DNA from 4 places in the Pantoea ananatis PA13 genome. Region 4 is predicted to be linked to each of the others. Evidence: predicted binding sites of a transcription regulator. Region 4 holds the regulator's gene; each other region holds the start of a gene.
What was found. The regulator PurR, encoded in region 4, represses purine synthesis genes. The targets are predictions, from matches to a motif close to CANGCAAACGTTTGCNTG.

Region 1 (4,936 bases), 260 kb from region 4:
GCCAGTACGCTAAGTGGCCGTCTGATGCTGTTGACCTCCTACCGTTTTACCGCGCAGCTGGGCGCACTGTTATTAATCGGCGGCAGCGCCTTGCTACTGCTGTTGCACACAGAAAGCACGCTGTTCCAGGCGGGATTTACCGCCTTTGTCATCGGAACCGGCATGGGAATGACCAGCACGACATTTCTGGTATCTGTCCAGAATCATGCCGACTTTAACGTGCAAGGCATTTGTACAGCGTCGGTCATGTTTAGCCGTATGATTGGATCGGCGCTGGGGACAGCGGTGATGGGCGCGGTGCTTAACCTGAACCTGCAATGGCGGTTGCCCCATGCGCAGGATCCGGTTCAGCAAATCATGTCGCAGGAAACGCGCGACCGCCTGGCACCGGACGTGCTTCAGCCTATGCTGCAGGCAATAGCCGCATCGCTACATTGGGTCTTTATTGTGGCACTGGTCATTGCGTTCCTCACCCTGTGGGTGGCGTGGAAGATGCCGCGTCAGCAGCCGCAACAAACGGAATAGTGCGCTGAAACCTCAGGCGTGATGGGCAGAGAAGGGCCAGCAAAAGGCAGGAAAAGACAGGGCGACATCATCGTCGCCCTGAACATTATTGTGTAGAGGAGTCTTGCGAGCTGCCTGCGCTGTCGGGCACGGAGGCGCCCTCATCACGGCCCAGCTTTTTATAAACAATTTTCTGTGTGTCGTTATCACAATGGCCGACGACCTGACCGCCAGCCTGATCAACCTGATCGTTGGCGACCACATCCAGGCTAAAGCCTGATTCAGGCACGCCGTTTTGAATGATTTTCTGGCTGATATCCGCTTTTACAGATTCGCAGGATGCCTGAGCCAGCAGGGGGAAGGCTAAAAACGTCGCTGTCAGTAATGCACTCTTGATCTTCATAACCCTTTCCTTTTGTCATGCGTCAGTCATTACTATAGCCGAAATTTACGGCAATACCGGGCGGCCCGTGCGGCGGTCTAAGCAGCGCAGCGTATTGGGTTCCCAATAGGCATTCAGATTAGCGCTCTGTTCACATTTGTCGCGCGTGTCGAATGCGCGATCGGCTTTATCGAATTCTTTCTCAACCCGGCTGTTCACTTTGTTGCGCAGCATGTGCGTATCATTCCACTGCTCTTTACTCTGACGTGCCGCTTCGTTGCTCAATGCGCTGCTGCCGTTTTCAATAATCACGTGTTCGGTGTTCGCACTGACACGCATCGCGGTGGCAGAAAGCAGGGCCACCATCAGAACCGGAACCAATTTTTTCATCGTAATATCCTTCGGTTAACACTGTTTTACTCTTGGGTAAAACTATTGCATCAAATGAGAATAGTATACCATTGCCGATTACTTGCTCACCAGCTGTGTGCATGTTGTTTACCTGTCAGAGAGATTATTGTGCTGCTTAAAACCACGCTGCTGTTTTTTATCACCGCGCTGGCGGAAATCATCGGCTGTTTTCTGCCGTGGCTGTGGCTAAAGAAGGGGGCGTCCATGTGGCTGTTGTTGCCTGCCGCATTGAGCCTCGGGTTATTTGTCTGGTTGCTGACCTTACATCCTGCGGCCAGCGGCCGGGTTTACGCGGCGTACGGCGGCGTCTATGTGCTGACGGCCATGCTTTGGCTGCGCGTGGTCGAAGGTGTCAAGCTGAGCGCATGGGACTGGAGTGGTGCGCTGATTGCGCTGAGCGGCATGCTGATTATCGTAGCGGGATGGGGCAAAGCGTAAAAGCCAGCCTTTGCGGCTGGCTTATCGGTCAGGGTTTATGCACTTTCAGCCCTGCCAGCGTCTGGCTGACAGGCATCATCTCAAGCGTATTGATGTTGACGTGCTTCGGCAGCGTGGCCACCCAGTAAACGGCTTCGGTAACGTCTTCAGGCGTCAGGGCCGTGGCGCCCTCGTAGACCTGTTCGGCCTTGCCATCGTCCCCTTTAAAGCGCACGTTAGAAAACTCCGTGCCGCCGACCAGGCCCGGCTCAATATCGGTCACACGCAGGGCCGTACCGTGTAAATCGGTGCGTAAGTTAAGGCTGAACTGGCGCACAAAGGCTTTGGTGGCGCCATAAACGTTGCCCCCGGCATAAGGCCAGCTGCCGGCAATCGAACCAATGTTGATAATGTGACCGACGTTACGCTCTACCATGGCAGGCAAAACCGCGCGCGTCATATAGACCAGCCCTTTGGTATTGGTGTCAATCATATTTTCCCAGTCGTTCACATCTGCCCGGTGCGCGGGTTCGATGCCCAACGCCAGACCGGCGTTATTCACCAGGACATCAATATTGCGCCACTCGGCAGGCAGCTGTGTGATAGCCTCTTCAATCGATGCCCGGTTACGCACATCTAACTGTACGGTATACAGATTCTCACCCAACTCCGTTTTCAGCGCCTTCAGGCGTTCAGCACGACGTCCACTGGCAATCACCTTGTGACCTGTTTCGATGAATCGGCGGGTAATGCTTTGGCCAAAACCGGCTGTGGCCCCCGTAACAAAAATAATCATCTCACTTTTCCCTCTTCCAGTTTCGTGATGTCTCCTCACCTTATCACGGCATTTTAGCCTGTGTCCGCTGAATTCCGTGGGGAGGCGCTTTTGCGCGCTTTTAGCGCACGCTGCCCCGAAATCGTGCAGAGAACGGGGCAGCAAGGTAACGTGGCAGGGGGCATTTTTACTGGCAACCGATTGCGTTGGATGAGCAACCGATTGCGTGGCGATTTTGTCAGCGAAAGCGTTGCGCAACAGGATGATATTCATAAATTATTGATAATAAAGTGATTTATCAGGTTCTGATCTGGCATGCGTCTTGCAGAGTGTTTAAAGAGAGTAGGAGATGAACAGGGCGACAACATCAGGCGCCCGGTAAGAGGAAACGATATGTCTACATGCCAGAACACGGCGATTCGTGCCAGTTTTTTTGATTTTGCCGCGGTGGCGAACGAGCCTGAGGCCATTCTGTCTCAGGCGCGTTATATCGAAGATGGTCTGCTCATTCTGCGTGAGGGCCGCGTAGTTGGTTTGCATCCCTGGTGTGATGTCAGCAGCAGTCAGGCAGCAGAGCGCGTTATCGATCTGCGCGGTAAGCTGATCCTGCCGGGTTTTGTCGACTGCCACATTCATTACCCGCAAACAGAAATGATCGGCGCCTATGGTGAGCAGCTTCTCGAATGGCTGAATCAGTATACGTTTCCGGTTGAGAGGCAGTACCGCTGTGCCGAGCATGCCGCGCAAATGTCAGCGTTTTTTCTCCATCAGCTACTGGCTAACGGCACCACCAGTGCGTTGGTTTTTGGCACGGTGCATCCGCAGTCGGTAGAGGCGCTTTTTAGCGCGGCCGAAGCGCTTGAGATGCGCATCATCGCCGGTAAAGTCATGATGGATCGCAATGCGCCTGATTACCTCACCGAAACGCCGGAAGAAAGCTATCAACATTCCCGCGATCTGATTGAGCGCTGGCACGGCCGCGGCCGACTGAGCTATGCCCTGACGCCGCGTTTTGCGCCCACCTCGTCACCCGACCTGTTAAAGAAAGTGCAGGCGCTGCGCACGGCTTACCCGGATGTCTGGCTCCACACGCACCTCAGCGAAAACCCACAGGAAGTAGCCTGGGTCAACGCGCTGTTTCCCGAACGCAATGGCTATCTGGACGTTTACCACCACTATCAGCTGACCGGCCGGCGAAGCGTCTTTGCACACTGCCTGCATCTGGAAAATCATGAATGGCAGTGTCTGCACGATACGGATTCCGCCATTGCCTTTTGCCCGACCTCAAACCTGTTTTTGGGAAGCGGCCTGTTTAATATCAAGCGCAGCTGGCAGCAGGGCATCAAAGTGGGCATCGGCACCGATGTTGGCGCCGGAACCACCTTTAATATGCTGCAAACGCTGGGCGAGGCTTACAAGGTCGGCCAGCTACAGCAATACAGGCTGAGTGCTGCAGAAGCCTTTTACCATGCCACGCTGGGCGGGGCCCGTGCGCTGGATCTTGACCAGCACATCGGTAATTTTGCACCAGGTAAAGAAGCTGACTTTGTCGTGCTGGATCCCGCCGTATCGGCGCTGCAAAAGCTGCGTATGGGGAACTGCAAGGATATCTGGGAAAAACTGTTCGTCTTGATGACGCTGGGTGATGACAGAAACATCGTAGAGACGTGGGTTAACGGCCGACCGGTCTGGCAATCCACCACAAAGGAGAATGCCGCATGATTCAGTTTCTGCTTAACGACCAGCTCGTCACAGAAGAACGTATCGATCCCAATCTGACGGTACTCTCTTATCTGCGCACGCATCAGCGTCGCTGTGGCACCAAGGAGGGCTGTGCGTCCGGCGACTGCGGTGCCTGTAGCGTCACGCTTGGGAGCGTGGTGGACGGCAGGTTGCACTATCAGACCGTTAACAGCTGCCTGATGCTGGTCAGTGGATTACAGGGCAGGCAGCTCATCACCGTCGAAGATTTACGTGAGGGGAAAACCCTGCATCCGGCTCAGCAGGCGATGGTGGACTGTCATGGCTCGCAGTGTGGCTTCTGCACGCCGGGCTTTGTGATGTCATTGTTCAGTTTGCAAAAAAATCACAGCGACTGGGACCGGCAGCAGGCAGAGCATGCGCTGGCCGGCAACCTGTGTCGCTGCACCGGTTATCGTTCCATTATGGCGGCGGCCGAACAGTTGGTGACGCGGGCACAGCCGGACAGCTTTGATCGCTGTGAGCAGGGCGTGGTTGAGCGCCTGCGCGCGCTGGAGAATCAGGAGGTCCGGGTAATTCAGGACAAAGGCCGTCACTGTTACCTTCCCACCACCGTCGCGCAGCTCGCTGCACTCTGTGTCGCGCACCCCGATGCCGCGTTACTGGCGGGCGGCACGGACCTGAGCCTGCTGATTACCCAACGCTACCAGGGCATTCCAGTGATGATTGCGCTGGGGCAGGTGGAT
Region 2 (4,936 bases), 1.1 Mb from region 4:
TCCAGATATTCAAGATAGCCCTGATCGACGTCTTTCGTCACGTAGATGCCGTTAAAGACGGAGCACTCAAACTGCACGATATCCGGGTTCTCTTCCCGTACGGCTTCGATAAGGTCATCGAGATCCTGGAAAATCAGCGCATCTGCTTTGATAATCTGGCGAATCTCTTCCACTTCACGGCCGTGGGCAATCAGCTCGGTCGCGCTGGGCATATCAATGCCGTAGACGTTAGGAAAGCGCACTTCCGGCGCGGCAGACGCAAGATAGACCTTTTTCGCGCCCGCCTCTCGCGCCATCTCGATAATCTGCTCGGAGGTGGTGCCACGAACAATTGAGTCATCAATCAGCAGCACGTTCTTATCGCGGAACTCAGCGCGGTTAGCGTTAAGCTTGCGGCGAACGGCGCTGCGGCGCAGTTGCTGGCCCGGCATGATAAAGGTGCGGCCCACGTAGCGGTTTTTCACAAACCCCTGACGGTAAGGCTTATCAAGGATGCGGGCGATTTCCAGCGCGGTATCCATCGAGGTTTCCGGAATGGGAATCACCACGTCGATATCCAGATCTTCCCACTCGCGGGCGATCTTCTGACCCAGCTTGGTGCCCATGCGCACGCGGGCGCTGTAGACCGAAATCTTATCCAGGAAGGAGTCCGGACGCGCAAAATAGACGTATTCGAACAGGCAAGGATTGTTTTTTGGATTTTCGGCACACTGACGGGTTGAAAGCTGCCCCTGCTCAGTGATGTAAACCGCTTCACCCGGTGCCACGTCACGGATAAATTCAAAACCCAGGGTATCCAGCGCCACGCTTTCGGAGGCGACCATGTACTCGGTACGGCCATCGGCAATGACGCGTTTGCCCAGCACCAGTGGCCGAATGCCGTTAGGATCGCGGAAGGCGACCATGCCGTGACCGATGATCATCGCCACCACGGCATAGGCGCCACGCACCTGCTGGTGGACGGCAGCGATGGCGGCAAACACGTTATCGGCTTCCAGCGGATAGTGCTGAAAACGATCCAGTTCCTGCGCAAAGATATTCAACAGGATTTCAGAATCGGAGGTGGTATTAACGTGACGGCGGCCTTTTTCGAACAGCTGCTTACGCAGCTCGTGGGCATTGGTCAGGTTACCGTTATGGGCAAGGGAAATACCGTACGGCGAGTTAACGTAGAATGGCTGGGCTTCAGAAGCGCTGGAGCTGCCCGCGGTAGGATAGCGTGCGTGACCAATCCCCATGTTGCCTTGTAAACGTTGCATATGACGCGCTTCGAAAACATCGCTGACCAGACCATTAGCCTTACGCAGGCGGAAGCAGTTCAGCGCATCGATGGTACAAATGCCTGCGGCATCCTGCCCACGGTGCTGGAGCACCGTTAACGCGTCATAGATCGACTGGTTGACCGGCATGAAACCGGTGATACCGACAATACCGCACATGTTGTCATTTCCTCATTAAGCCGTACGCCCGGTGGTCTCACCGGGGCAAAAAACTCGACGTGCTTTTCAGGTAGTCAAAAAACCATCTGATTATAGAACTGAACTCGGGAATAAGTTGAGACTGCTGCCAGTCCGGGCTCTTTGAAAAGCCCGTGAATGTATCCAGGAAGAACAGCAGAGCGGCCACGATGAGCACACCACGCAATGCCCCGAAACAAACGCCTAATACCCGATCGGTTCCCGACAGGCCAGTTTTCTCAACCAGCGAGCCGATAACGTAGTTCACGATTGCGCCCACAATCAGGGTCGCGATGAACAGCACCGCAATCGCGATTCCGTTACGAACCAGTTCGTCGTCAAAACCTGTGAACCAGACTGCAAGGTAGGCATAGTAATGACTGGCGACAAAAAACGCGCATCCCCAGGTAACAAGAGATAAGGCTTCGCGGACAAACCCTCGAACCAGGCTGACCAAAGCCGAAAAACCAACTACCGCAATAATGACGTAATCAATCCAGATCATGAACTCTTCCAGCGCCAGTGCCATTGCACCCCTGCTTCCAGTTCGGGGCGCATTCTAACAGAAAAAGAAAACGTTTGCGTAGGGGTTTTCAGGTTCTGCATCCATAAAAAAGGCGATGAAAAAATCCGTCTTCGCCTGTGTCATTTTCACCCCGCTAACAGGCTGAAAAGTTGTCAGAAATTTAGCGTCAAGCCGGGTCAGGCACTGCCGTTCTCATCCCGATTGGCGCTGCCTGTTATTTCTATCGGCAGCGCCAATCGGCGCTTTAGCGGGCGCTGTAAGACTTAACCACGCCGCTCAAGCCTGAAACGTTCTTCAGCTCGCCGACGGCCGCCTGCATCTTCGCTTTTGACGCATCCGGCCCCACATAAATGCGGGTGATTTGCCCCTGCACGGGCGTAGACGGCACGGTATAGGCCCGGTAACCCGACAGGCGCAGTTTCGCCACAATCTCGTTAACCTTGCTGGCGTTCTTGAGTGCGCCTAACTGAACAACGTAAGCCTGACCGGCAGGCTGCGTTTCTTTGGGCTGCTCCGCAGGCGCGGTTTTTTCCGCCGGCTGCGACTGCTCGGCCGGTTTGGTTTTTTCAACAGGCTTAGCCTGCTCAACCGGTTTGGTTTTTTCTACCGGTTTGCTCTGCGTCTGCTCGACCGACTTCGGTTTAGCCTGCTCAACCTGTTTGGGTCGGGTTGGCTCAACCGGCCTGGCTTTCGGCGCTGTCGTGGCCGGAGACGAATGGACCGGTGGCGGTGAGACCACGCTCGGTTCGCTACTTTGCTCGGGCTGACTACCGCCCTCAGCGGCGGCATCATCATCCGTATCAGAATGGCTGACCGCACTGCCTGCGCCTGCTGGCGGATGCGCAGGCAGCGACTGCGTCACCGGCGGCACCATTTCGCTGTCCTGCTGGTCATCGGGTTTGGGCACCAGCGGGATCGCGGCAAATTCTTCTTTATAATGTTTTTTCTTACCATCCAGCAGCCCCGGCAATACGATCACGCCGACGGCCACCAGAATAACGGTACCGACTAAACGGTTTTGAAACTTACTCGCCACGTCCTTTCTCCGTTTCAATCGATTCCATAACCTGCGCCACCGTCAGGAAAGAGCCGCAGACCAGAATAATATCCTGCGCTTCCGCCTGCTGGCGCGCCTGGTGCCAGGCCTGTTCAACATCCGCAAATGCCTGAGCGGACGTTACGTGCGCCATGAGCTGCTCCGCGCTGGCACCGCGCGGACCGGCCAAGGGTGCGCAATACCAGCAGTCCACCTGAGGTGCCAGGGCCGCCAGAGTGCCCGCAATGTCTTTATCGTGCAGCATCCCCACAACCGCATGGACGCGTCCGCTTTGCGGCAATGCAGCCAGTCGCGAGGCCAGATAGGTCGCCGCATGCGGATTGTGGGCAACGTCCAGAATCACCCGTGGGGATTCGCTGATGGTCTGAAAGCGTCCCGGTAAAATCGCCAGCGGCAGATGCGCACGAATGATTGCATCGCTCACGTTCAGCCCGGAGGCGCGCAGCGCCACCAGTGCGGTAGCCGCATTTGGCAACGGCACCTGAGGCAGCGGTAAATCATGCAGCTCGCCTTGCGCATCGCGCAGCGACCAGCTCTCTGCCTGCTGATGATAGTGCCAGTCGCGCCCGTGCTGCATTAACCGCGCACCTTTTTCACGGGCAACCTGAGCAATTGTGGCAGGCATATCAGGTTCACCGACCACGGCGGGTTTCGCCTGGCGGAAGACACCGGCTTTTTCCCGGCCAATACTTTCACGGTCCGGGCCAAGCCAGTCGGTATGATCCAGCGCGATACTGGTAATCACCGCGACATCCGCATCGACAATATTGGTCGCGTCCAGCCGACCGCCCAGCCCGACTTCCAGAATGACGACATCCAGCCCCGCCTGCTTAAACAGGTTAAGCGCCGACAGCGTGCCAAATTCAAAGTAGGTCAGAGAAACCGTACCCCGTCCGGCCTCAATGTCGGCAAAACTGGCGCTGTGTTGGGCTTCACTAAGTTCCTGCCCCTGAATCCGGACGCGCTCGGTGTAGCGCACAAGGTGCGGCGAGCTGTAAACCCCAACCCGATAGCCGGCTGCCATCAGTAAGGTTTCCAGGGTGCGACAGGTGGTACCTTTGCCATTGGTGCCCGCAACGGTAAAAACGAAGGGTGCAGGCTTGAGCAGGTCCAGACCTTGCGCCACCTGGCGAATACGATCCAGGCCCAGTTCAATCGTCTGAGAGTGGAGGTGCTCAAGATAATAAAGCCACGTGGCCAAAGGCGACGTGGCTTGAGGAAGGTGAAGATTGTCCATATGTCCCGTTTTGCAAATTTATACCCGATGAAAGCCGCAAGGTATACGGTGCATTGGTGGAAGGCGCGACCTGCGCGCCTTCTGTCTCCTGTCAGGCCTCGTTGCTCTCCGGATGGATCGTCGCAGGTGCGAACGCTTCACCGTCGTGCAGCGGTGCGGGCAGATTCATCATTTTTGCCAGCAGACTCGCCAGTTTATAGCGCATTTCCGGACGACGAATGATCATATCAATCGCCCCTTTCTCGATCAAAAACTCACTCCGCTGGAAGCCCGGCGGCAGTTTTTCACGAACGGTCTGCTCAATCACACGTGGACCCGCGAAGCCGATCAGGGCTTTAGGTTCGGCAATATTCAGATCGCCCAGCATCGCAAAGCTGGCAGACACGCCGCCCATGGTCGGGTCGGTCAGCACCGAAATATACGGCAGACCGCGTTCCTGCATTTTCGCCAGCGCGGCACTGGTTTTGGCCATCTGCATCAGCGACATTAACGCTTCCTGCATACGCGCACCGCCACTGGCGGAGAAGCAGATCAGCGGGCAGTTATCTTCCAGCGCCTGCTCAACAGCCCGGACGAAACGTGCGCCAACCACCGATCCCATTGAGCCGCCCATAAAGGCGAATTCAAAGGCGGCCGCCACAACCGGCATACCGTGCAGC
Region 3 (4,936 bases), 1.8 Mb from region 4:
AGGCTTCGCCCTGAAGTATTCCCATAATTTTCTTAGGAATGCGGCCTTCGCCGACAATGCCTGAAAGCGCCACGGCATCGGTAGGTGATAACACTGCCGCCAGGGCGAAAGCAGGGATAAGAGGAATACCGGGAACCGTCCAGTAAATCAGATAGCCAATTCCGACGACGGTAATCAGCACCAGCACCAGGGCCAGGCCAAGAATTTCCCGCCCGTAATGCAGAAACTCGCTAACCGGCGTTTTCCAGCCGTCAGCAAATAACAGCGGCGGAATAAATAAGACGAGGAACAGTTCCGGATCAAAATCCACATGCAGGCCGAAGTTAGGCCAGGCCAGTAGAGCACCGACGGCGATCTGCACCAGCGGTAGCGGGATTTGAAAAGGCAAGATACGTGCGGCGACCCCGGAGAGCGACACCACCAGTGTCATAATTAAAATAGTAAAAAAGATTTCCATGCTTTCCTTAGGCGGTTGTTATCTTCGAATCAACTATAAGTTAAAAGTGTAAAACAAACTGGCCAGGGCAGGAAAAGCAAGCCGTGCTTAAAAGACCAAAAAGCGGATAATTCCGGACGCTCCGCTGAACGTCCGGTTTGACAGTCAGATCGCCCAGCCTCCGGCATAAAAGGCGACTAACGCGGCGGCAATCACGACAGTGCCCACGTTGAGCTTACGCCACTCGCCCGCAAACAGACGGCCAACCACCAGAGTGGCGAACCCCATCATAATGCCGGTAACGATGTTACAGGTCAGAACGATAATCACCGCCGTGAGCAGGCCGGACATGGCATCAACGAAGTCACCGAAATCGATCTTGGCCACGTTGCTCAGCATCAACAGGCCGACATACATCAACGCTGGCGCGGTGGCGTAAGCCGGCACCAGGTATGCGATCGGCGACATGAACAGAATGACCAGGAACAGGAGACCCACCACGATCGCCGTCAGGCCGGTTTTACCGCCCGCCGCCGTACCGGCGGCAGACTCAATGTAGACTGCCGCTGGCGAAGCACCGACAAGGCCAGCAAACAGGCTACTGACGGAATCCGTGGTCAGCGCCCGACCACCGTTGATGATCTGCCCGTCTTTATCCAGCAGATTGGCCTGGCCCGCAACCGCGCGGATCGTGCCGGTGGCATCAAAGACCGCCGTCATCACTAGCGCCAGCACGCTGGGCAGCACCGCAGGCTGCAAGGCGCCCATGATGTCCAGGCTAAAGAGCTGTGACTCACCCTGCGCATCACGCAGGCTGGGCAGGGCAAACAGTCCCTGCCAGCGCACGGCCGGGTCGAACACCAGCCCCAGAGCAGAAATCGCGATAACGGTCAGTAAAATACCGCCAGGCACGCGGCGTTTTTCCAGGCCAAAAATGGCGGCCAGCCCCAGCAATGACATCATGACGGGGAACGACGTAAACTGGCCCAAGGCAACGGGTAACCCTGAGGCCGGATTTCTGACGACCAGCCCCACGTTGTCTGCCGCAATCAGCAGCAAAAACAGACCAATGCCGACGCCCGTTCCGTGCGCAACCCCCATTGGCAGATTGCGTAAGATCCAGGCGCGAATCCCGGTGGTGGAAATCAGGGTAAAGAGCAGGCCCATCAGGAACACGGCACCCAGCGCCACGGGTACGCTAATGTGCTGACCCAGCACAAGGCTGAAAGCGGTAAACGCCGTCAGTGAGATAGCACAGCCAATTGCCATGGGTAAATTCGCCCACAGCCCCATGATGATCGATCCCACGCTCGCCACCAGACAGGTCGCAACGAACACCGCCGTGGGTGAAAATCCCGCCTTACTGAGCATGCCGGGCACCACGATCACTGAATAAACCATGGCGAGGAACGTAGTCAGCCCGGCGACAATTTCCTGTCGCACGCTGCTGCCACGGGCCGAGATGGCGAACCAGGCATCCAGCTTTCCACCGGACGGGCGTGATTCAATTGACATAGTTGAGCCTCAAAAATTGTTGTAGTGGGATCGTGCGGTAACGGCCCTGACGTCCCTGGAAACCTGTCATCGCCAGCGGGCAGCCGGCAAAAGGCAAACGTTTACTTCGCCGCACAGAACGGGACGTCACGCTGCCCCGTTTAAAGGGGGCAGATTATCCGGCGTTTAACCGCCGTTTTTCAACCGCTGAGTGAGGATTGGTGACTATAAAGATCAGGTTGATAACATCAGGAATGCTCTTGATACCATCATTTAACATTCTGTCCGTCAGGATAAGGCGTCAATCACGAGAAGGCAGGCAAGAATGACGCCGGGCGGCGTCATCGGGCAACGTGCATCAGCCAGAAAGGTTAATCTCACCGCCTTGTTGAATAGCGCGCTGCCAGGCCGCACGCTGTTGCACGGTCGTTAACCATTTTTGCGTAGCGGGGGCATCTTTCAGTCCGGCGCGCTGGCTCAGCGCCAGAATAGGGAAACTCATCTGCACATCCGCAATGCTGAAGCGCTGACCCGCGAACCACGGCTGTGTTGAAAGGTGAGCTTCAATGACCTGCTTGTGCAATTTGAGTTGTTTATCCAGCCAGGCTTTCTGAACGCCTTTACCCAGCGCCGCGCCCACGGGGCGAAGCAACCAGGGCACCGGCGCGCTGCCAAGGCGGCCAAAAACCAGCTTCATCACCAGCAGCGGCATCAGTGAACCTTCCGCATAGTGCAGCCAGTAACGCGCCTGTAGCTGCGCCTCTTCATCAGTGAGCTGCAGCCGTTTTTCGCTGTCGTATCTTTCTTCCAGATACTCAAGGATGGCACCGGACTCGGCCACCACGCGATTGCCATCGGTGATCACGGGCGACTTCCCTAACGGATGCACTTTTTTTAAAGCGTCCGGCGCCAGCATCGTGGGTTCGCGCTGGTAGCGCTTGACCTGGTAAGGCACTTCCAGCTCTTCCAGCATCCACAGCACCCGGTGAGAGCGCGATTGTTCAAGATGGTGAACGGTGATCATCATGGTTCCCTGTGAGTGAATATGCTGCAAGTATAGACGTCACCTTGTCTTATGCAGGGAACCATCCTGCTCAGGATCGAGCAGTACCGCGCCAGAGCCCTGCTGGCCCAGCAGGTCGCCAGGGTTGCGCAGCGGGCAGTCACGCATTGATAAACACCCACAGCCAATGCAGCCATCCAGATCGTTACGCAGGCGCGTCAGCGTTTCGATGCGCTTATCCAGTTCGTCGCGCCAGTGCTGCGTCAGATTGCCCCATTCCTGAGCAGACATCCGCTTATCTGCCGGCATGTTCTCAAGGCTGTCACTGACGCTGGCGAGCGGAATACCAATGCGCTGTGCAATTTTAATAATGGCCACCCGTCGCAGCACATCACGGCTGTAACGCCGCTGGTTTCCGCTATTACGGGTGCTGAAAATCAGCCCTTTGCTTTCATAAAAGTGCAGTGCAGAAACGGCGACGCCGCTTCGGCGCGCCACTTCGCCCGGTGTCAGCACGGGTTTTGGGTAATTGCGATCTTTTTTCATTTGGCACTTTACCTCAAGTTAACTTGAGGAATTATACTCTTTTCCCATCAGAACGACACCTTCCCTTATGATGTCATGCGCCAGCGAGCGGACCCGGTTTTATCGCCGAAAGCCTGTCAATTCCGCATGAACGCTAAGGGGAAATTCACCAGAAGGATGAGGCCATGATACAAGAAGAGATCATTCATTCACTGACGCACTGGATTGACCAAAACCTGGATAAGAGCCTGTCAATTGACGAAGTCGCCGCCAAATCAGGCTATTCGAAATGGCATCTGCAACGTATGTTCCGTAGCGTGACGAAACAGACGTTGGGTGGCTATATTCGCGAACGCCGCCTGACGCTGGCCGCTGAAGCGCTGCGACAAACGCAGCGGCCAGTGTTTGATATTGCGATGCAATATGGCTATGACTCGCAACAGACATTCTCACGCGTTTTTCGTCGCCAGTTTTCACAAACGCCCACGGCTTATCGCCACGCGATGCGCCGCCAGGCCATCCAGCGTCCGCGTTTGATGCGCTTTGACTGCAGCGACACGATGACCAGCTTTACCCAGCGGACAACGGGAGAATGCTGTCCGGTTAGCTGACGCGCTCCGTGCGCCTGCCCAGGCGCACGCCGCATTTAGTGCCCCAACCTTGTCGTAAGCGCCCTCTTTTTCTGCTGCCAGATCAGACAAATTTTGTACAAAAATCAGAAATCGGATGATATAGTGTGACCCACATCACATTATGACACTTGTTGCCGACGAAAGAGCCCGACCTGACAGACTTTTCCGCCGACGTGATGTTCGCAGACAGTCAGGCGTAATCTCCGATTTTGAGGTCAAAATTGATGGCGACTTTAACCACCAGTTTTCTTGTTATGCGCTGGGAATTGCTTAGCGCGATAATGATGTTCTTTGCCAGCACGCTAAAAACCCGTCTCCGCCAGGACAGTCATCACGTCATGGCGTTTCTCTGTGGCAGCGTAGGCGTTGGGATGTCGTGCTGGTTCGTGACCGGCTTGATGGGCATCACGTTGAGTATGGAAAACGTGCACCATTTCTTTAGCGTCTCTAAAGATGTCTTTATCGACGTGATGAGTCGAGCGCCCGCTAACTGGCAAATGCCCTGATAAACTCATAAAAAACCCCGCAAAGCGGGGTTTTTTATATTGCTGTGTAGCGTCAAATTTTCTTCAACATAACAGGAATGGCAACGTCCTGTATTTCTACGTCCGGCCTCTGCGTTCCGCGACGATCCTGAATCCACATTTCACCCATCATCTTATCCAGCCCGCGATCCAGACCCGTCACCATGCCTGCGCCTGGCGTGAACGTCAGCTCGCCAAAATAAATTTGTTCATCATGGATATACCAGTCAACACGGACATAGTCGAAGTCGCTGGCCAGCGTTTTGCTTAACGCCAGGGCCTGTTGTAACGATGGCATCACCGTCGAAACGTCCAGCCCGGT
Region 4 (4,936 bases):
TTTTGCGCAACTGTTCTTTAATGTCGCCTCTGCATCACCGCAGGCGCCGGTTAAGGCCAGCTTGCATAAGGTAGAGAAAAAAAGTGCGCGCGAAGATGAGCGGCGCAAGCGACGCACGGTTAAAGCTTCGGCGAAAAAAAGCCGTTCCTCCGCAGAGCAGAAATCCAGCAAAACGCTTAAAACCAGTAAAAATCCCTCTCACGCGGTTGCCTCTCACAAAACCCTGACCAAAGCGACTGATTCACACAAGAAGCTCACCAAAAAAGTGGCCGCCAACGCCACCAGCAAGAAACGCTATGGTCATCAACGCGCGGTGAAGGTGGCGAAAGCGGACAGCAAGGATACCGGCACCATCAAAATGAGCAACGCACACCGTCAGCGCTATCAAAAAGCACGTGAAACGGCGATGGCGAAACTGATGGGACAGCTGGGCAAGCGCTACCAGTGGGGCGGAAAATCGCCGCATACCGGTTTCGACTGCAGCGGCCTGGTGTGGTACGCCTACAAAGATGTGGTGAAATTTAAAATTCCGCGTACTGCAAATGAAATGTATCACCTGCGGGATGCCGCGCCGGTGAATCGGGAAGCGCTGGAGAAAGGCGATCTGGTGTTTTTCCGCATCAACGGACGTGGCACGGCCGACCACGTGGGTGTTTACCTGGGTAACGGTAAATTTATTCAGTCACCGCGTACCGGAAAGGACATTCAAATCAGTGCGTTAAGCGAAGATTACTGGCAGCGCCACTATATTGGTGCGCGTCGCGTCATGACGCCAAAAACCGTTCGCTAAACGTCACTCCTCCGTCATACCGACGGAACGCAGCCGGGACAGGGAAACCTTCCCGGCTTTTTTATTAGTTCAGAATGGCGGTAAAGCTGAACGCAATAATCATCAACAGTGCAGCCGCCGTGGTCATCAATGACAGTTTCAGATCGGTACTCATCACAACTCCTTAGGCACAATTTTAGTAGGGGTTAAGCATTTTCCCACACGCGTGGGTAAAAATCTCGTTTTATCCGTGCAGCCTTGTTAGAATCCCCTCTTTGTTGCGCAACAGCGCGCAACATCGGTTGCGTCAGCACCCTTTTCAACCGTTATTTCCTGCCCCGATGCCCCATAACCGGTCAGAAAAACGATTTTTTTGCAGAAATAACCGTCCGCTGACGCAAACGTTTAACAACATGCTTATCAACAGGTTAGATAAGCCCGGGAGTTCGATTTTCATGGCAACAATTAAAGATGTGGCGAAACGTGCAGGCGTCTCTACCACAACCGTTTCTCACGTCATCAATAAGACGCGCTTTGTCGCAGAAGATACCCGCGAAGCGGTCTGGGAAGCGATTCGGGAATTACATTATTCACCCAGCGCCGTAGCACGCAGCCTGAAGGTGAATCACACCAAAACGCTGGGCCTTTTGGCCACCTCCAGCGAGGCGCCCTATTTCGCTGAAATTATTGAAGCCGTGGAGAATCACTGCTTTGATAAAGGCTACACCCTGATTTTAGGCAACGCGCATAACGACCTGCAAAAACAGCGTGCCTACCTCTCGATGATGGCGCAGAAGCGCGTCGATGGGCTGCTGGTCATGTGTTCTGAGTACCCGGATGATTTGCTGCAAATGCTGGAAGCCAACCGCAATATTCCCATGGTGGTCATGGACTGGGGCGAATCCCGTGCCGATTTTACTGACACGGTGCTGGATAATGCGTTTCAGGGCGGTTATCTGGCCGGCCGCTACCTCATCGAACGCGGGCATCGCGATATTGGCGCCATTCCAGGGCAAATGGAACGTAACACCGGTGGTGGCCGTCATGCCGGTTTCCTCAAGGCGCTGGAAGAAGCCGGTATTCAGCCGCGTTCAGAGTGGATTGTGCAGGGCGATTTCGAGCCTGAATCCGGGTATCAGGCTATGCAGCAAATTCTGTCGCAGAAGCAGCGCCCAAGCGCGGTGTTCTGCGGTGGCGATATTATGGCCATGGGCGCTATCTGTGCCGCCGATGAAATGGGCCTGCGCGTCCCGCAGGATATTTCGGTGATTGGCTACGATAATGTGCGCAACGCACGCTATTTCACGCCTGCACTCACTACCGTGCACCAGCCAAAAGCGCAACTCGGGGAGAAGGCTCTGGAAATGTTGCTGGACCGCATTACCAGCAAGCGTGAAGAGTCGCAAACCATCGAAGTGCATCCGACACTGATTGAGCGACGCTCTGTAGGCTACGGTCCCTATCGCGACTACCGTCGTTAATCCTCGCTCAACCACTCCTGATTGAGCGTTTGCGCATCACCCAGGTAATTGAGCAACCAGCCCAATGCCGGTGATGCGCGATCTTCCGCCCAACTGACGCAGCAGGGACTTTCTGGAAAAGGCTGGGGCAAGTTAAGTTCGGTCACTTCGCCGCTGTCCAGTAGCGGGCGGGCTAAGTGCCCCGGCACCATTGCGACGCACAGCCCGGCCCGGACGCAGTCCAGCCCGGTCTGCCATTCAGGCACCACCAGTCGGCGTTGATTATCCAGAGCCCAGGTCATACGACGCGGTAACGCACGCGAGGTGTCTTCCAGCACCAGCGAAGGCCAGTTGCGCAACGCCTCATCATCTAGCCGGGCGACCTGGGTTAACGGATGTTCCCGCGCGACGATGCAGCGCCAGTTCAGAGTTCCCATATCGCGGAAAGCAAACCGCCCGCCCACCGGAATCGCCTGAGTCGCGCCTATTGCGACCTCGACTCTTCCGTCAGCCAGCGCATCCCATACGCCGTTAAACACTTCATAACTGATGTGGAGCTCCATATCCGGAAAGTGGCGATAGAAATCCCTGACGAACTGACGGGTTCGGTGCGGTTTCACAATGCAGTCCACCGCAATCGCGATTTGCCCTCGCCAGCCGTTGGCCAGTTGCTGGCACTGACGGCGCGTGGCATCCATTTTTTTGATGACGCTGCGGCCTTCTCGCACAAAATGTTCGCCCGCAGGTGTCAAAACGACCTCCCGGTGCTGCCGTTCAAACAGCGGTACCGCCAGCCAGGTTTCAAGCTGGCGAACGGTATAGCTGATGGCAGAAGGCACACGGTGCAACTCCTGGGCCGCAGCACTGAAACTGCCGCCACGCGCGACCGCATCAACCACTTCAAGCGCATATTCAGACCACATATCCTGCCTTTAAATTTTTTAACAGCAACAGGCAAATTTTACCGTTTCACAGTATGAAGTACAGCTTTTACACTGCCCCGCGTTTATCCTGCAAAAAATGAGAATCAGATGTCAGCTTCTAAAGGATTCATTCCCTATCTTGCCGTGCTTAGTATGCTGGGCTTTCTGGCCACCGATATGTACCTGCCCGCCTTCGGGGCCATGCAGCAAAGTTTTAACACCTCCGCCGGGATGATCAGCGCCAGTATGAGCCTGTTCCTGGCGGGTTTTGCCTGTGGTCAGCTGGTATGGGGACCGCTGTCAGATCGTATTGGCCGCAAACCGGTATTGCTGGCAGGACTGAGCCTGTTTGCGCTGGGTTGTGCGGGGATGCTGTGGGTGGACGACGTGGTACTGATGCTGGTGCTGCGCTTCATTCAGGCCATCGGCGTGTGCGCGGCTGCCGTGAGCTGGCAGGCCCTGGTGGTCGATCGCTATCCTCAGTCGCGCGCGAATAAAGTCTTTGCCACTATTATGCCGCTGGTCGCGCTGTCTCCTGCGCTGGCCCCGCTGCTGGGTGCCTGGCTGATTAGCCATTTTCACTGGCGCTCAATTTTTGTCGTTCTGACCGCGATTGCCGCGGCCCTGATCCTGATTACGCTGCGCCTGCCATCGGTACAAACAGCGCGCCGCCCGGCCCCGTCACAGCCCGGTTTTATGACGCTGCTGCGTTCACGCGTCTACAGCGGTAACGTCCTGATGTATTCTGCCTGCTCGGCCAGCTTTTTTGCCTGGTTGACCGGATCACCGTTTATTCTGGCAGCGATTGGCCTGTCGCCTGCTGATATCGGCTTAAGCTATATTCCGCAGACCATTGCTTTCTTAGTCGGCGGTTTTGGCTGCCGTGCGCTCCTTAACCGTTTCAAAGGGGCGCAGTTGCTGCCATGGCTGCTCATCGTCTATAGCCTTAGCGTACTGGCCCTGTTTGCCGTCGCCCTGTCAGGCTCGGTTTCACTCACCGCTTTGCTGGTGCCGTTTTGCGGCATGGCGCTGGCGAACGGGGCGATTTATCCCATCGTCGTATCCAGTGCACTTCTGCCCTTCCCCCATGCGACCGGCAGAGCCGCCGCCCTGCAGAACACGCTGCAGCTGGGCCTGTGCTTTGTCGCCAGCCTGGCCGTCTCGGCGGGCCTGACCCAGGCGCTGTTCACCACAACGCTCATCATGGCGGTGACGATTGTACTGGCGCTGGCAGGCTATCAGATGCAGCGCCGCACCGGCGCACAAACTGATATTGCCTCAACGGCACATCCCTGCCAGGATAATCACTGAGGCAACGACTTTTGTCGTCTGAGTGATCAACACGTGACGGGCCCGCCAGCGCCTCCTGTGCCGGGCCCTGATTCGCCGTACCATCATAATAACAATGTTTCACGCAGCCTCATCGCTGTGAAGGTGTCTTTGTGGGCAAATGCACTCTGCTGGCCCCTGCATTGCACCCTTTCTCTGTACGCTTAAGGTTGTCTGGCGCAAGGCGTCATCTGTGACTTTTCTCATAATCCTGAGTAACGGCTCCTGCTCTTTCTCAGGTTCTGACAGTTCTGGTGATGGAGTGGCTATGAGTTCAACATGTGTAGCAGAAGTGAATATCGAACGAAACCATTGGTACCGTATCGTTCATGAGTTATTGCAAAAAGCAGACATCGAAATCAACGGTTCCCGCCCATGGGACATTCAGGTTAAACATCCCGACTTTTTTAAACGCGTCCTGCAAAAGGGCTCCCTGGGGCTGGGCGAAAGTTATA

Region 1: guaD (guanine deaminase) is a predicted target of PurR. The motif match lies at 2,680-2,697, and genes of this name have one in related genera.
Region 2: cvpA (colicin V production protein) is a predicted target of PurR. The motif match lies at 2,026-2,043, and genes of this name have one in related genera.
Region 3: PAGR_RS20480 (NCS2 family permease) is a predicted target of PurR. The motif match lies at 2,042-2,059, and genes of this name have one in related genera.

What each region holds. Positions count from the first base shown of each region.
Region 1 covers NC_017554.1:2,315,547-2,320,482, forward strand. Annotated here, with positions in the region: gene PAGR_RS10930 (MDR family MFS transporter) at 1-525, shown strand, start outside; gene PAGR_RS10935 (DUF1161 domain-containing protein) at 611-907, opposite strand; gene PAGR_RS10940 (DUF1283 family protein) at 953-1,276, opposite strand; gene PAGR_RS10945 (YnfA family protein) at 1,409-1,735, shown strand; gene ydfG (bifunctional NADP-dependent 3-hydroxy acid dehydrogenase/3-hydroxypropionate dehydrogenase YdfG) at 1,764-2,510, opposite strand; gene guaD (guanine deaminase) at 2,883-4,211, shown strand; gene xdhA (xanthine dehydrogenase small subunit) at 4,208-4,936, shown strand, end outside.
Region 2 covers NC_017554.1:1,457,638-1,462,573, reverse strand. Annotated here, with positions in the region: gene purF (amidophosphoribosyltransferase) at 1-1,439, opposite strand, end outside; gene cvpA (colicin V production protein) at 1,477-1,962, opposite strand; gene dedD (cell division protein DedD) at 2,228-3,019, opposite strand; gene folC (bifunctional tetrahydrofolate synthase/dihydrofolate synthase) at 3,009-4,277, opposite strand; gene accD (acetyl-CoA carboxylase, carboxyltransferase subunit beta) at 4,369-4,936, opposite strand, start outside.
Region 3 covers NC_017554.1:4,340,630-4,345,565, forward strand. Annotated here, with positions in the region: gene PAGR_RS20475 (Na+/H+ antiporter) at 1-457, opposite strand, end outside; gene PAGR_RS20480 (NCS2 family permease) at 602-1,951, opposite strand; gene PAGR_RS20485 (glutathione S-transferase family protein) at 2,289-2,954, opposite strand; gene soxR (redox-sensitive transcriptional activator SoxR) at 2,994-3,479, opposite strand; gene soxS (superoxide response transcriptional regulator SoxS) at 3,644-4,069, shown strand; gene PAGR_RS20500 (YjcB family protein) at 4,315-4,596, shown strand; gene PAGR_RS20505 (ATP-grasp fold amidoligase family protein) at 4,649-4,936, opposite strand, start outside.
Region 4 covers NC_017554.1:2,578,270-2,583,205, forward strand. Annotated here, with positions in the region: gene PAGR_RS12145 (C40 family peptidase) at 1-790, shown strand, start outside; gene cydH (cytochrome bd-I oxidase subunit CydH) at 855-944, opposite strand; gene purR (HTH-type transcriptional repressor PurR) at 1,225-2,250, shown strand; gene punR (DNA-binding transcriptional activator PunR) at 2,247-3,152, opposite strand; gene punC (purine nucleoside transporter PunC) at 3,261-4,463, shown strand; gene cfa (cyclopropane fatty acyl phospholipid synthase) at 4,750-4,936, shown strand, end outside.